Regions from separate parts of the Paenibacillus sp. GCM10027629 genome, predicted to be linked through region 1. Evidence: predicted binding sites of a transcription regulator. Region 1 holds the regulator's gene; each other region holds the start of a gene.
The links. Region 1 encodes LexA, which represses DNA repair genes until DNA is damaged. Its sites were predicted from a motif close to CGAACATATGTTCG; they were not measured.
Positions count from the first base shown of each region.

Region 2: a site for LexA is predicted at 2,148-2,161, ahead of ACFQZR_RS03840 (YhjD family protein). Genes of this name have one in related genera too.
Region 3: a site for LexA is predicted at 2,018-2,031, ahead of addB (helicase-exonuclease AddAB subunit AddB). Genes of this name have one in related genera too.

Region 1 is NZ_JBHTGZ010000009.1:1,533,439-1,537,789, reverse strand. It holds gene glnA (type I glutamate--ammonia ligase) at 1-685, shown strand, start outside; gene lexA (transcriptional repressor LexA) at 1,327-1,953, opposite strand; gene ACFQZR_RS16555 (LysM peptidoglycan-binding domain-containing protein) at 2,162-2,491, shown strand; gene ACFQZR_RS16550 (DUF896 domain-containing protein) at 2,606-2,806, shown strand; gene ACFQZR_RS16545 (hypothetical protein) at 2,855-3,373, shown strand; gene ACFQZR_RS16540 (HAD family hydrolase) at 3,412-4,209, shown strand.
Region 2 is NZ_JBHTGZ010000003.1:712,781-717,131, reverse strand. It holds gene hmpA (NO-inducible flavohemoprotein) at 241-1,464, shown strand; gene ACFQZR_RS03845 (Crp/Fnr family transcriptional regulator) at 1,545-2,045, opposite strand; gene ACFQZR_RS03840 (YhjD family protein) at 2,233-2,610, shown strand; gene ACFQZR_RS03835 (CAP domain-containing protein) at 2,698-3,456, shown strand; gene ACFQZR_RS03830 (DUF3221 domain-containing protein) at 3,491-4,012, opposite strand; gene ACFQZR_RS03825 (GNAT family N-acetyltransferase) at 4,051-4,351, opposite strand, start outside.
Region 3 is NZ_JBHTGZ010000003.1:431,167-435,517, forward strand. It holds gene ACFQZR_RS02435 (class I SAM-dependent rRNA methyltransferase) at 1-1,090, shown strand, start outside; gene ACFQZR_RS02440 (SPL family radical SAM protein) at 1,120-1,941, shown strand; gene addB (helicase-exonuclease AddAB subunit AddB) at 2,050-4,351, shown strand, end outside.

The sequences.
Region 1 (4,351 bases):
TGTTAAGACGATTGCTAGACAGCATGGGCTACATGCAACATTTATGGCGAAACCGTTATATGGTGTGAATGGTTCAGGTATGCACTGTCATCAGTCGCTATTCAATGGCAAAACAAATATGTTCTATGATGAGAGTGACAAGCTGGGTCTAAGCGAAACAGCTCGTCAATACATGGCAGGCATTTTGAAGCATGCTCGTGGATTCGCAGCGATTACGAATCCAACGGTGAACTCCTACAAACGGTTGGTTCCAGGTTATGAAGCGCCTTGCTATGTGGCGTGGTCCGCAAGTAACCGTAGCCCGATGATTCGTATTCCTGCATCTCGTGGTCTGGGAACACGCGTTGAAGTACGTAACCCGGATCCAGCTGCGAATCCGTATCTATCGCTTGCAGTGATGCTCAAAGCAGGTCTAGATGGCATTAAGAACAAAATGGAGCTTCCAGCACCTACGGACCGTAACATCTATGTCATGTCCGAAGAAGAGCGTATCGCTGAAGGTATTCCTAGCTTGCCGTCCGATCTTCGTGAAGCCTTGACAGAGCTTGTGAATGACGAAGTCATCTGCAGTGCACTAGGTGAGCACGCATTGACTCACTTCTATGAGTTGAAAGAAATCGAGTGGGATATGTATCGCACGCAAGTTCACCAATGGGAACGCGATCAATACATCACTCTTTACTAAAATGATGGAACCCCTAGCGCTGTAAGTGTTAGGGGTTTTTGTTTGAAATATTTGTAACCTAACAGCCCTCGTTGTAGCGGCTGTTTTTGTTTGTTCCAGCGATTTGAGGTCATATGGGGTGGGCAGCAAAGCCGAATTCTCTTATCGTTGGATCGAATGGTTAGCTATGTAAATGCAGTGTTGCAATCATGATGATATGAACCAGGTTGGTAAACTATCTGTGGACGACACTGTTGCTGCGGATACGAATGGTTACCTCTAACATTGAAGTTTGAAAGGTGAACCAAGATGAAAATAATCCGACCAGCTGCTGCGCATGCCGATCTTGTGAAGGTAGGCAGATTATCCAAATCCGTGCCAGGCAACTTGAACTAAGTGAAAAACAAGCTGATAACTGTGTGACACAGATGTCGGCTTGTTTTTTTTACGGATGAAACATGTATAGAATGCAAGTTCACCAAGGAAATTTTCGCACTCATGTGAAAGAAAAAATGTTGACGCAAACGCTCAGGGAACTCAATGAAATAGGGGCGGTTTTCATCTATATAAAGGCATAAAAGAGTCCCTCGATCGCTCGGGGGACTCTTCATAATAAATTAGCATCTCGCTGGGACAACCAGCGATGCTAATATGTATAGCAATTAGTGCATATTGCGGAACAAGCCAATAACCTTACCGAGAATGGTAACGTGATTCAAACGAATCGGTTCCATCGTTGAATTCTCAGGTTGTAATCGAATATGGTCTTTTTCTTTATAGAAAGTCTTGACTGTAGCTTCGTCATCTTCTGTCATCGCTACGACGATATCGCCATTATTCGCTGTCTGCTGCTGGCGGACGATAACAAAATCACCATTATGAATACCTGCCTCGATCATACTTTCCCCCATAACGGAGAGCATGAACACGTTCTGGTCATGTACGAATTGCTCTGGAAGCGGGAAATAATCTTCAATGTTCTCCGTCGCAGTAATTGGCGCACCTGCGGTAACTTTCCCCACGATCGGTACCTTCGCAATCATCTGCGTATAGAGATGCGTATGTTCGGATTCTTCCTGACTCAGAAGTTCGATGGCCCGCGGTTTGGTAGGGTCGCGGCGTATTAAACCCTTCTTCTCTAATCGATCCAAGTGGCCGTGCACAGTGGAGCTGGAAGCTAGACCGACAGCTTCTCCAATCTCACGAACAGAAGGAGGGTAACCTTTAGATCGTACTTCATTCCTTATAAATTCTAAAATAGCTTGTTGTCTATTGGATATTTTAGACATGAGGTTCAACTCCATTACTAGACTTTTACAAAATTATAGCATAGAACTACCGTTCGTACAAACATTAGTTCTAAAATGTAAGAACGAGGGGAACGAACGTTCTAAAATAGTGTTGACACAAACGAATGTTCGTGTTAAATTATGGACATAGAAAACAGAACAAACGTTTGGGGTGCTGATTATGCTAAAGTATAGCTCATATCAAAGTGTGTATAATAACCGTTCCGAGGTCGTGAATAGAGACTCTTTTCTTAAGAAGAAGGTTGTTCAGGTTGTATTGTTCTTAGTCCTTGTATGCAGTTTGACGAGTATGGGATTATTGAATGCATTTGCTGCAGATACGCGTGAAGGGGAACATAATGCGAACATTCCGTTGCAGGTTGTTGTGTCTTCAGGTGATACATTGTGGGCGATTGCGAAGGAACATAAGCCAGCTGGGATGGATGTTCGTAATTATATTGAAATGATCAAAGACCTGAATGGTAAACGGAACAGTTCCATTCAATCAGGTGAAGTGATTAAATTACCAATTCTTTAAAAGGCTAATTCGTATACTCGATAGGGCATAGGCCCTGCTGAGAGTGGATGGGTTACCCTTGACAACCTCTATTGTAAATGTCAAAGTAATAAAGACAGAATAGGGGGGATAGTGATGAATTTCGACAAGATTGTAGAGCGAATTAATGAATTGGCTCGTAAACATAAAACGGTAGGTTTGACGCCGGAAGAGACGGTTGAACGGGACGCGCTTCGTCAACAATATATTGATGGGTTCAAACGTTCCTTGAAGCAACAACTTGATAATATCGAGTTTGTTGATGAGGATGATAATAATCCAACAATTAAACATTAGATGAAGCAAGTTTTCCTTCGGGAAAACTTCCAAGGAGGAAGAATTTCGATGGCCCGTTCATGGGAAAGAATGGTACGCAAGAACACGAAGAATGTAAATAAGGCTCGTAAGAAACAGGGGCAACAAGTGATCGGTGCGAGTAGAGATGCGAAATCGGATGTGGATCGTTATGTTGGGCGAAACTTGATCCTACCTATTACATTAGTAGCATTCGGATTATTGTATGCCCTACTATATTCCGCTGGTGGTCAGAATATCTCGGCAGCACTGTTCTGGGCAACGGTGGGGTTATACATATTCCTTGGCGTTGTAATCTTCCTGCGCAGACCTTATATTAGTGTTGGTAAATCTTTTGTAGGGACACGCCGTTTCAATCGAGACGTTCGTCTAGACGCTAGCCAAATCAAGGATATCACCGTGCAAAAAGGTTACGTCGTCATTGGTACGAAGGCTAAAGGTTCCAACTGGGTGTTCTCAAGATTGATGAATCGTTACGACACGGTAGTGATCGGTGAGCGGTTGAAAGAGTTTGCACGCGTTAATAATGTTCCTTTTGAAGAGCGTTAATTAAATAGAGCACTGTAAAGGTATGGGGGAGAAGAGAGATGACGATTAAAGCCGTATTATTCGATCTGGACGATACTTTATTGTGGGATGATCGCAGTGTGAAGGAAGCGTTTGAAGCTACTTGTGTTGCAGCAGCTCAAGCATATCCTCAAATTCAGCCTGTTGCGTTGGAAGAAGCGGTAAGACGAGAAGCTAGAGCACTCTATGAATCTTTTCCGACATTCCCGTTCACACAGATGATTGGAATTAACCCTTTTGAAGGGCTGTGGGCGAATTTTACGCATGGGGAACAACAAGAGTTTCGACAATTACAAGCCTTAGCGCCTAGTTACAGAACAGAAGCGTGGACACGTGGTCTGAAGTCGTTAGGGGTTGAAGATGCGGAGCTTGGCGAACGATTGGGTCTATTATTCGCGACAGAGCGTCGGGCTCGTCCTTACGTATATGAAGAGACGTTCCAGATTCTAGATGAATTGAAAGGGAACGTGAAGCTCCTATTATTAACGAATGGGTCACCTGACTTGCAACAGGAGAAGCTTAACGGAGTACCTAATATCATGTCTTATTTTGATCATATCGTGATCTCTGGCGCATTCGGAGAAGGTAAGCCAGCGTCATCTATATTTAGACATGCGATGGCTGCACTTGAGATTGAGCCTCATGAGGGGCTTATGGTGGGGGACAAGCTTACAACCGATATTAAAGGCGCACTTGGTGTTGGAATGCATGCCGTATGGGTTAATCGACATGGTGCACAGCGCTCGACTGAAATTGTTCCTGATTATGAAATCACGCATCTCTCTGAACTTCACAATATTATACAGCAACATGTATAAATAGCGGGAATCCCTTGTTCTGAATATGGAACAAGGGATTTTTGCATTCTGCTATGACATTTGATACAAAATCGTCACAAAGAATTGACAAAGATAGCCCGAATGAGTCATTCTTCTCGTGTACAATCATTTTATAATGAAA
Region 2 (4,351 bases), on a different contig from region 1:
TTCGTCCTTCGGGGACACATGGTATCCTGATCCTTTCTTATTTAGATTTTAAAGCTCATCTGTCATCATTATACCACAGATCCCTTCATCCAGGAAAGTCGTAATTGTCAGATAATTCTGAATTATAATTGTTCACAATACGTTCTATTTTCGTGTGCGCCAAATCACATTTTCCGGTATAGTTGCGACCTATACTTAGAATAATTAATGTGACATATATCACGAAAAGAGGTTATCACCATGTTAAATCCATCTACGATTGCCATTATTAAATCGACCGTTCCTGTCCTTGAAGTCCATGGGACAGCGATTACCTCGCGATTCTATGAACTGCTATTTACCAATCATCCTGAACTGCTAAATATTTTCAATCATGCGAATCAACGTCAAGGAAAACAATCTGGTGCGCTCGCCAACGCGGTCTATGCGGCTGCAGCTAACATCGATCGGCTTGAGCAGATCATTCCCGTCGTCAAGCAAATTGGGCATAAACACCGTGCGCTCGGCATCAAGCCTGAACACTACCCGATCGTAGGCGAACACCTCTTGATCGCTATCAAAGACGTGCTCGGCGATGCGGCAACGGATGAGATTATCGGTGCTTGGGCTGAAGCTTACGGCGTGATCGCCGATGCGTTCATTGGCGTCGAAGCCGAGATGTATGCACAGGCAGAGGAACAGCCCGGCGGCTGGGAAGGATTCCGCAAGTTCATCGTTACACGCAAAGTGCAAGAAAGCAGCGTCATTTCGTCGTTCTACTTGAGACCTGCGGATGGTCAAGCCATCGCCTCCTTCTTACCGGGACAATACATTACTGTTCGTGTGAATGTACCGGGGAGTGCGAACACACATCTGCGTCACTATAGCCTATCGGATGCGCCGGGACAGGATTACTATCGAATTACGGTTAAACAAGAAGCTGGCAGCGATTCACAGCCTGCTGGCATTGTCTCGAGCTACCTGCATAACCATGTTCACGTTGGAGATGCACTTGAAATCAGTGCCCCAGCCGGCGATTTCACACTCGATCCGACTGCTGGCAGCGAAGCACCTGTCGTACTCATCAGTGGCGGTGTTGGATTGACACCGATGGTAAGTATGTTGAATACGATTGTAGCGCAGCAGCCTGAGCGTCCTGTAACATACATCCATGCCGCGTTGAATAGCGAATTGCATGCGATGCAGGGCCATATTGCGGAACTAACGGAACAGCATGCGCCCCTGACGTCTTATGTCATCTATGAATCACCGAGCACTGGCGATCACTACGACCATCAAGGCTTCATTGATCTTGCATGGCTGAAGTCGGTACTCCCTACAGCGACAGTGAACACCGGTGAATTCTACTTCTGCGGTCCAACACCATTCATGAAAGCCATCAATCTTGCGTTGAAACAACTAGGTGTGAGCACGGATCGTATTCACTACGAGTTCTTCGGCCCAGCTGGCAGTTTAGAAGCATAGTATTTATTGAATGCAAAAGGAGGCCACTTGTCTATTCGGACAATGAGGCCTCCTTTTTTGCGTTGTATGTGTGAGTGTTTTCAACTCTGATTGCGTAATAAGCGATTGATCGTCTCTCGGCGAACGCCAATGAGCTGTCCAATCTCCTCTTGCGTCAACAAATCCGTTAGCGTCTCATTCTTAGCATAGCTGGACATCCATTCTTCCAACAGCTTCAATCGTTCTCCTGGCGAACCAATCGTCAGATGATCAATACGCTGCTGCATGAATCGCAATTTCTCCTGCAGCATTTTGGCGATGGATAAGGCTTTATCTGGGTTCTCTTCTAGCTCCTTATACCACGCCTCTGCCGGAATCAGCTTCACCTCACTAGTCGTAATTGCCGTTGCCGTACCATGGAAATCCTTCGGCGTAATTAACGAATGGTGCGGAACAATTTCTCCCGGATACAAGATGTTAAATAACACCAGATTCCCATTCGGATGAACCCTTGTTACTTTGAAAATGCCACGCTTAATATGATACAAATATTCCCCTGAGTCACCTTGCCGGAACAAGATATCTCCTTTATGTACGATCATGCAGCTCTCTCCCGCCTTCATTATCATTCTCCCTATGATAACCAATGACAAGCCAACCAGCAAACAACTTCCACGCAGCTGCCAAAAATTGTTGTTGTCATACGAATATTTGTTCGCTATTATGAATATAATAAGAACATGTGTTCGAAATATGAATTAAACATTCTAAGCATAGGAAGTGTTCGCGATGAAATCTGTCCCCCTCCAGACCGAGGTTGATTTCACACTCGTTAAGCAGTATATTCTCCTCCCGATCGTACTGGATGTATTGGAACGAGATATGCAGACCCTGGGAATGGCGCCGCTCAAGATGCCGTCCATCTATGTTCGCAATTTGCAGCAAGTACAACGCCAAGTGCATGAAGACCTCGTACGGATTCGGAAGCAGCTCCGCTCTCATGGCCTCAAGGTCTACGAAGAGAAACGAACGAAGTCCGGCGTCGAGGTCCTCTATGTATGTCGTGGATACCACCATACGTTCTCCATGTTATGGAGCTTAATCAAGGCCGAGATTGAGCGTTATTTGAGCGAATACATGAATGTGGATTTGGATATGGAGATGTGAGTGCAGAATTCAGGATAATTCCATTCTAATCGGGAAAAGATAATTCATGATGAACATCACCATACTAATGCATCGAGGTGTTGACACATGAAAAAATATATTGCCTTAACCGCATTATTGCTGGCGGCAGGATGTACTTCCCCGAACGGAAATATGTCGACTAAGCAAGTAGCACCGGGAACACGTATTGAGACGCATTCCCACACGAAAATCCCGAAGACGCTGAAGACACAAGCTTCATCCACAGCTACTCCTGGCGCTCGGAAACCGGTTAGAATTCAACAGTCGCCTGGAGCACCGATGAAATGGATTGTTGTCGGGGAATCGCCGTCACAGTATCCGGCCAATCAGAATCCTGCGACGCCAAATCCGGTACAAACTCCAGTACAGAACCCAACAGCACCAACGACGCCAACGCCAGTTCAGAATCCAACGCAAAATCCTAACAAAAGTCCAAATAATCAGACTCCATCTGACTCTCAGCAGTTCGATCAAGAGGTTCTGCGGCTTGTGAATGAACAACGCGCCAGCGCGGGGTTAAATGCCCTAACGATGGATGCGAATTTATCAAAAATGGCGCTCGTGAAAGCGCAAGACATGATTCAGAACAATTATTTCGATCACAATTCACCAACGTATGGATCCCCCTTCGATATGATGAAAAAATTCGGGATCACGTATAATGCTGCTGGCGAAAATATTGCCAAAGGCCAGACGACACCAACTCAAGTTATGAACGACTGGATGAACAGCGAAGGCCATAGAGCGAATATTTTAAGCAGTAACTTCACCAAGCTCGGGGTCGGATTTTACAACAATGCATGGGTCCAAGAATTCACCGGATGACAGAACATGCTGCCTGAGTAGGCAGCATGTTTTTTTATTTATTCAGTTCACCATCTTGCGTAAAGACAAGGACATGTTCTGAATGATTGGACTGCGCATCATCAAATAGAGTCACGCGCCACAACTTCTCACTGGAGAGATATTCAACTGCTTTTACGACAGGAACAGAACTGTCTTTAAAGTGATTCAATGCTCTTGCTACGATATATTCTGCCGTGATATCAGCGCCTTGCGGTGAATCTGCCTTTATCATTTCAATGCTCTTCGCAGCAGCTTGACCTGGATATGAAGTTTCAATTTCCCCGCTAATTTCGACTTCAACCTTCGTTCCCAGTCCGTATTGTTTTTGCGTTCTCACCCAAATCGCTTCGCTCTGAGATGATGCATTGGACGAGAAAGCTGTGACTAGAAGCTGATCTGGCTTATTTTTGACGACATATCCTATATATTTATAAACAACATCTGGGGATTCCCTGTCACTGCTCTTGTCTGGATGGACGCAACCCGATAAAAGTAAAAATAGCACGAACAATAATGCCATAGACTTTCGTTTCATATCGTCCTCCCTTTCATCATCCAATCAACTTGCACAACCTAGATCTGGTAGTTATACTTTACTAAATAATTTGCAATGACTTGTTTGTCTTCATGCCACCATAAAATTGGTACTTCTCCAACTTTATTAAATCCTAATTTATTAGCTAATTGATTAGAGGCCTCATTGCCAGAATCACAATCCCAATAGGGAATTAACTTGCGTTGTCTACTTTGTATAATAAATTCCTGGCACAGTGTAAAAGCTAGACCTTGATTCCTATACTCTGAAAGTGTAATTATGTCTGGTTCAATATATCCCCCACCCAAATAAAAGGTGTTACATGCACTTACAAAACCT
Region 3 (4,351 bases), on a different contig from region 1:
CCTTGGCGAAGCGAACGCCTATCGTCTTGTCTATGGTGAAGCCGATTTCTTGCCGGGTTTGATTGTGGATCGATTTGCAGACGTACTTGTCGTGCAGATTCTAACGCTAGGGATGGATGTGCATCGCGAAGCGATTGTCTCAGCTTTAGTCGAAGTGATGCAGCCGCAAGGCATCTATGAGCGCAGCGATGTACCGATTCGTGAATTGGAGGGCTTGGAACAGACCACGGGGCTGTTATATGGCGAATGTCCAAGACATGTACTGGTTCGTGAAAATGATCTACTCATTGAGGTAGATATTGAGCATGGGCAGAAGACGGGATATTTCTTCGATCAACGGGAGAACCGTGCTTCCATTGAGCCGCTTATGAAAGGTTGGGGCCGACGCAGCGGGATTCAACTGCAAGATGTTGAACAGGATGGTATGATTGAACGGAAACCAGTGAATGCGAACGGCAAAGTCGTTACATTCCCATATTGGGACGGTGCGACGGTTCTGGAATGCTTCTCGCATACGGGCAGCTTCACGCTAAATGCCTGTAAATACGGCGCAAAAAAAGTAACCTGCCTAGACATCTCGGAGCACGCTATTGAGAGTGCGAGGAAAAACGTAGATCTGAATGGTTTTACAGACCGTGTCGAGTTTGTGGTCGCGGATGCATTTGACTACTTGCGTTCACAGGTCAAAGGGGCAGAAGAACGTACGGTGCGGTCACAGCAAGATACGAAGGTGGATACTTCCGTTAAGCTGAATGCACAGACGGGCCGGACATGGGACGTTGTGATTCTGGATCCGCCAGCCTTTGCGAAGACGAGGAGCGCAGTTGCAGGTGCCTGCCGTGGATATAAAGACATTAACTTACATGGGATGAAATTGGTGAACGAAGGCGGGTACTTGGTGACGGCGAGCTGTTCGTTCCATATGCGGCCAGATTTGTTCTTGGAGACGATTCAAGAAGCGGCGAAGGATGCAGGCAAAATCCTCAGACTTGTGGAATGGCGTGCAGCAGGAAAAGATCATCCGCAGATTCTAGGCGTACAGGAAGGTCATTATTTGAAATTCGCCGTGTTCGAAGTGCGCAGTAAGTAATCAATCGATCGATAGGAGGGGGAGCGTTGGTGCAGCTCGATATCAAAGCCACACAGCCGAAAAGTATTCTCACGGCGACGGGCGGTTTTTTGAAAGGATATTCACATTCTCTGAACCCATACACGGGCTGCGCCTTCGCTTGCTCTTATTGCTATGTACGCAAATTGCCTGTATCTATTTTCCGAAGTCAACCTTGGGGGACTTGGGTGGATATGAAGCAGGGCGCGGCAGAGCTACTCCGTAAAGAATTGATTCGTGCGAAGAAGAAAGGTCCGGTAACCATCTTTATGTCTTCGAGTACAGATCCTTATCAACCCGTAGAATATGAGGCGCTGATCACACGATCACTGCTCGAGGTGATGACGGAGGAAAAGCCGGATTTTCTGTTTATTCAGACGCGCAGTCCGCTTGTAACACGCGACATGGATCTCTTCCTACAACTGCAGGATCGCATTCGTATTAGCATGACGATAGAGACGGATATAGAAGCGGTACGCAAGCAGTTTACCCCATCAGCACCACCGATAGCGGCTCGTTACCGTGCACTGCATCAGTTAACCGAAGCAGGATTACCGACGCAAGCGACAGTGGCACCTGTGCTGCCGAGCTCGGAGGCGTTTGGTGCATGGTTGTCCCAGGTTGCAGATCGTGTCTGTGTCGATGATTATTTCATGGGCGACGGCAATCAAGGAAAGCGGACCAAAGCCTTAGGAATTTCCAAGTTGTATACCGAGGAGCAAGCCGGATGGTACGATCCAGAGGCCTATCTCCGCGTAATTGCGACGCTTAAGCCCTATTTTGATGAAGATCACATTCTAGTCAGTGAACAAGGATTTGCCCCTTCGCTCTAACCCACGGTTTTCCAATCGACATCTTCTTCCACAGCACAACAATTCGTCCAAATATGTTAAGATAGATAGATAAAGCAGAACGGACGTTTGTAACTAAGGGGGAGCTGCATGTCTATTCAATTCGTGATCGGTCGCTCGGGGAGCGGCAAGACGCATTTCATACTTAACCAGGTCAAGGAAAAGCTCCGGCTGCAGCCAGACGGCGCGCCGCTTATGATCTTGGTGCCAGAACAAGGAACGTTTCAAGTCGAGCATGCGCTCGTGAACTCACCCGATGTACAGGGGATGATTCGCGGACAAGTACTCAGCTTCCGTCGTCTCGCCTTTCGGGTGATGCAAGAAATCGGGGGGACAGCCCTTCTTCCTATTAATGATGAAGGCAAGAAGATGCTGCTCTATAAAATAATCCACCGGCATCAAAAAGAGCTGCGTTTGTTCGGAAAATCGGCCGATCAGCTCGGTTTTGTCGATAAATTAAATGAACTCTATAACGAATTTAAACGGTATTGCCTCGATGTAACGCAGCTCGAAGAGCATGCGCAATTTGCTGCGCAGCATATGGGAAGTCAGACGCTCGTGCAGGACAAGCTGCATGACATTACGATGATCTATCGGGAATTTGAACATACACTCGCGAATCATTATGTGGATTCGGAGCACTACCTTGCGCTGCTTGCAGAAGGATTGCCACAGTCGGCATCGATTGCGAATACGGAGATTTGGATTGATGGTTTTCACGGGTTTACGCCGCAAGAGTATCAGGTGCTTGAACAATTAGTTCAGCATGCGGCACAAGTGACAATTACCTGTTGTGTAGATAAGCCGTATGACGAGGGGATACCTCCTCATGAGCTGGAGTTGTTCCATCCTGCTGCGACGACATATATGCAAATTCGCGCACTTGCGGAGCAGTTAAACGTTCCTGTAGAGCCTACAATCGTCTTGGAGGATTCACCACTTCCGCGATATCGGAAGAGCCCAATGCTCTCCCATCTAGAACGTGCTTATGACCGTCGCAGTCCGATGCGCATGGCAGATAAAACGATTGTACAGCCAGATCATCCGACCTGTGGAATCACACTTTACGGTGCCGTGAATCGTCGGGCAGAGGTTGAAGGTGTCGTACGCGAGATGCTGCGACTGTCCAGGGAACGTAAGGTCCGCTGGCGCGAGATGGCGATTATGGTGCGCAATATTGCGGATTATGAGGAACTGGTTACAACCATTTTTACAGATCATGAGATTCCCTATTTCCTCGATCAGAAAAGAAAAGTGCTCCATCATCCGCTTGTTGAATTTATTCGGTCATCCCTTGAAATCGTATCGAACCATTGGCGTTATGACGCGGTGTTTCGGTGTATTAAGACGGATTTCCTCCTGCCAGCAGATGGAGAAATCGGACGGCATGAGATGGATGTGCTCGAAAATTATGTCCTTGCAACGGGAATTCAAGGCTCGCGTTGGACAGATGGACGACCGTGGCGGAGAATGCATGCTGTCTCACTGGATCCGAACGAAGATGCTAGTGCTGCGAACTTAGAGCTCGAGATGGGCCGTGATGACGTGCTCGAACGATGCCGTGAGCGAATTGTGCAGCCATTACATGCGTTTGAGCAGGCATTGAAAAATGCGCGTAACGTACGCGGCATGTGTGAAGCCGTATACAGCTTGCTTGTTCGCGTAGAGGCTGCGGATCGGCTAGATCGGATGAGTCATGAGCAAGTGATCGCGGGGCAACCGCAGCGGGCCAAGGAACATCGCCAGTTATGGGGTAATGTGATCGACTTGTTGGATCAGATCGTGGAAATGATGGGCGATGAGGAACTGAACATCGAATTGTTCGCAGGGGTTGTCGAGACAGGGCTTGAGAGCATGAAGCTCGCCCTCGTTCCAGCGGCACTGGATCAGGTATTGATCGGAAGCATGGATCGAACACGGTCAGGCCAGATCAAATATTGCTTCATGCTGGGGGTGAATGACGGTGTCATTCCAGCACGTGCCATTGAAGATGGAGTCTTAACGGAACAAGAGCGGGAACGCCTAGAAGAGATCGGACTTCGGCTCGCGCCGGGGATTCGTCGTAAATTGCTGGATGAGCGGTTTATTATCTATCAAGCATTGACGACGCCTAGTGAGCATCTATGGGTGAGCTATCCGCTTGCCGATGAGGAAGGTAGAACGCTGCTCCCATCGGAATTGATGCGGCATTTACGTACGATTTTTCCGGGAATTCAGGAGCGCTTACTAACAGGAGAACCGCATCCACTACAACCAACGGAAGAACAGCTGCGTTATATTGCACATCCGGAACGGACGTTGTCATATCTCATTGTTCAGCTTCGTCAGTGGCGTCGCGGACTTGATATTGCAGATTTCTGGTGGCAAGTGTTCGATTGGTTCGCGAATCAAG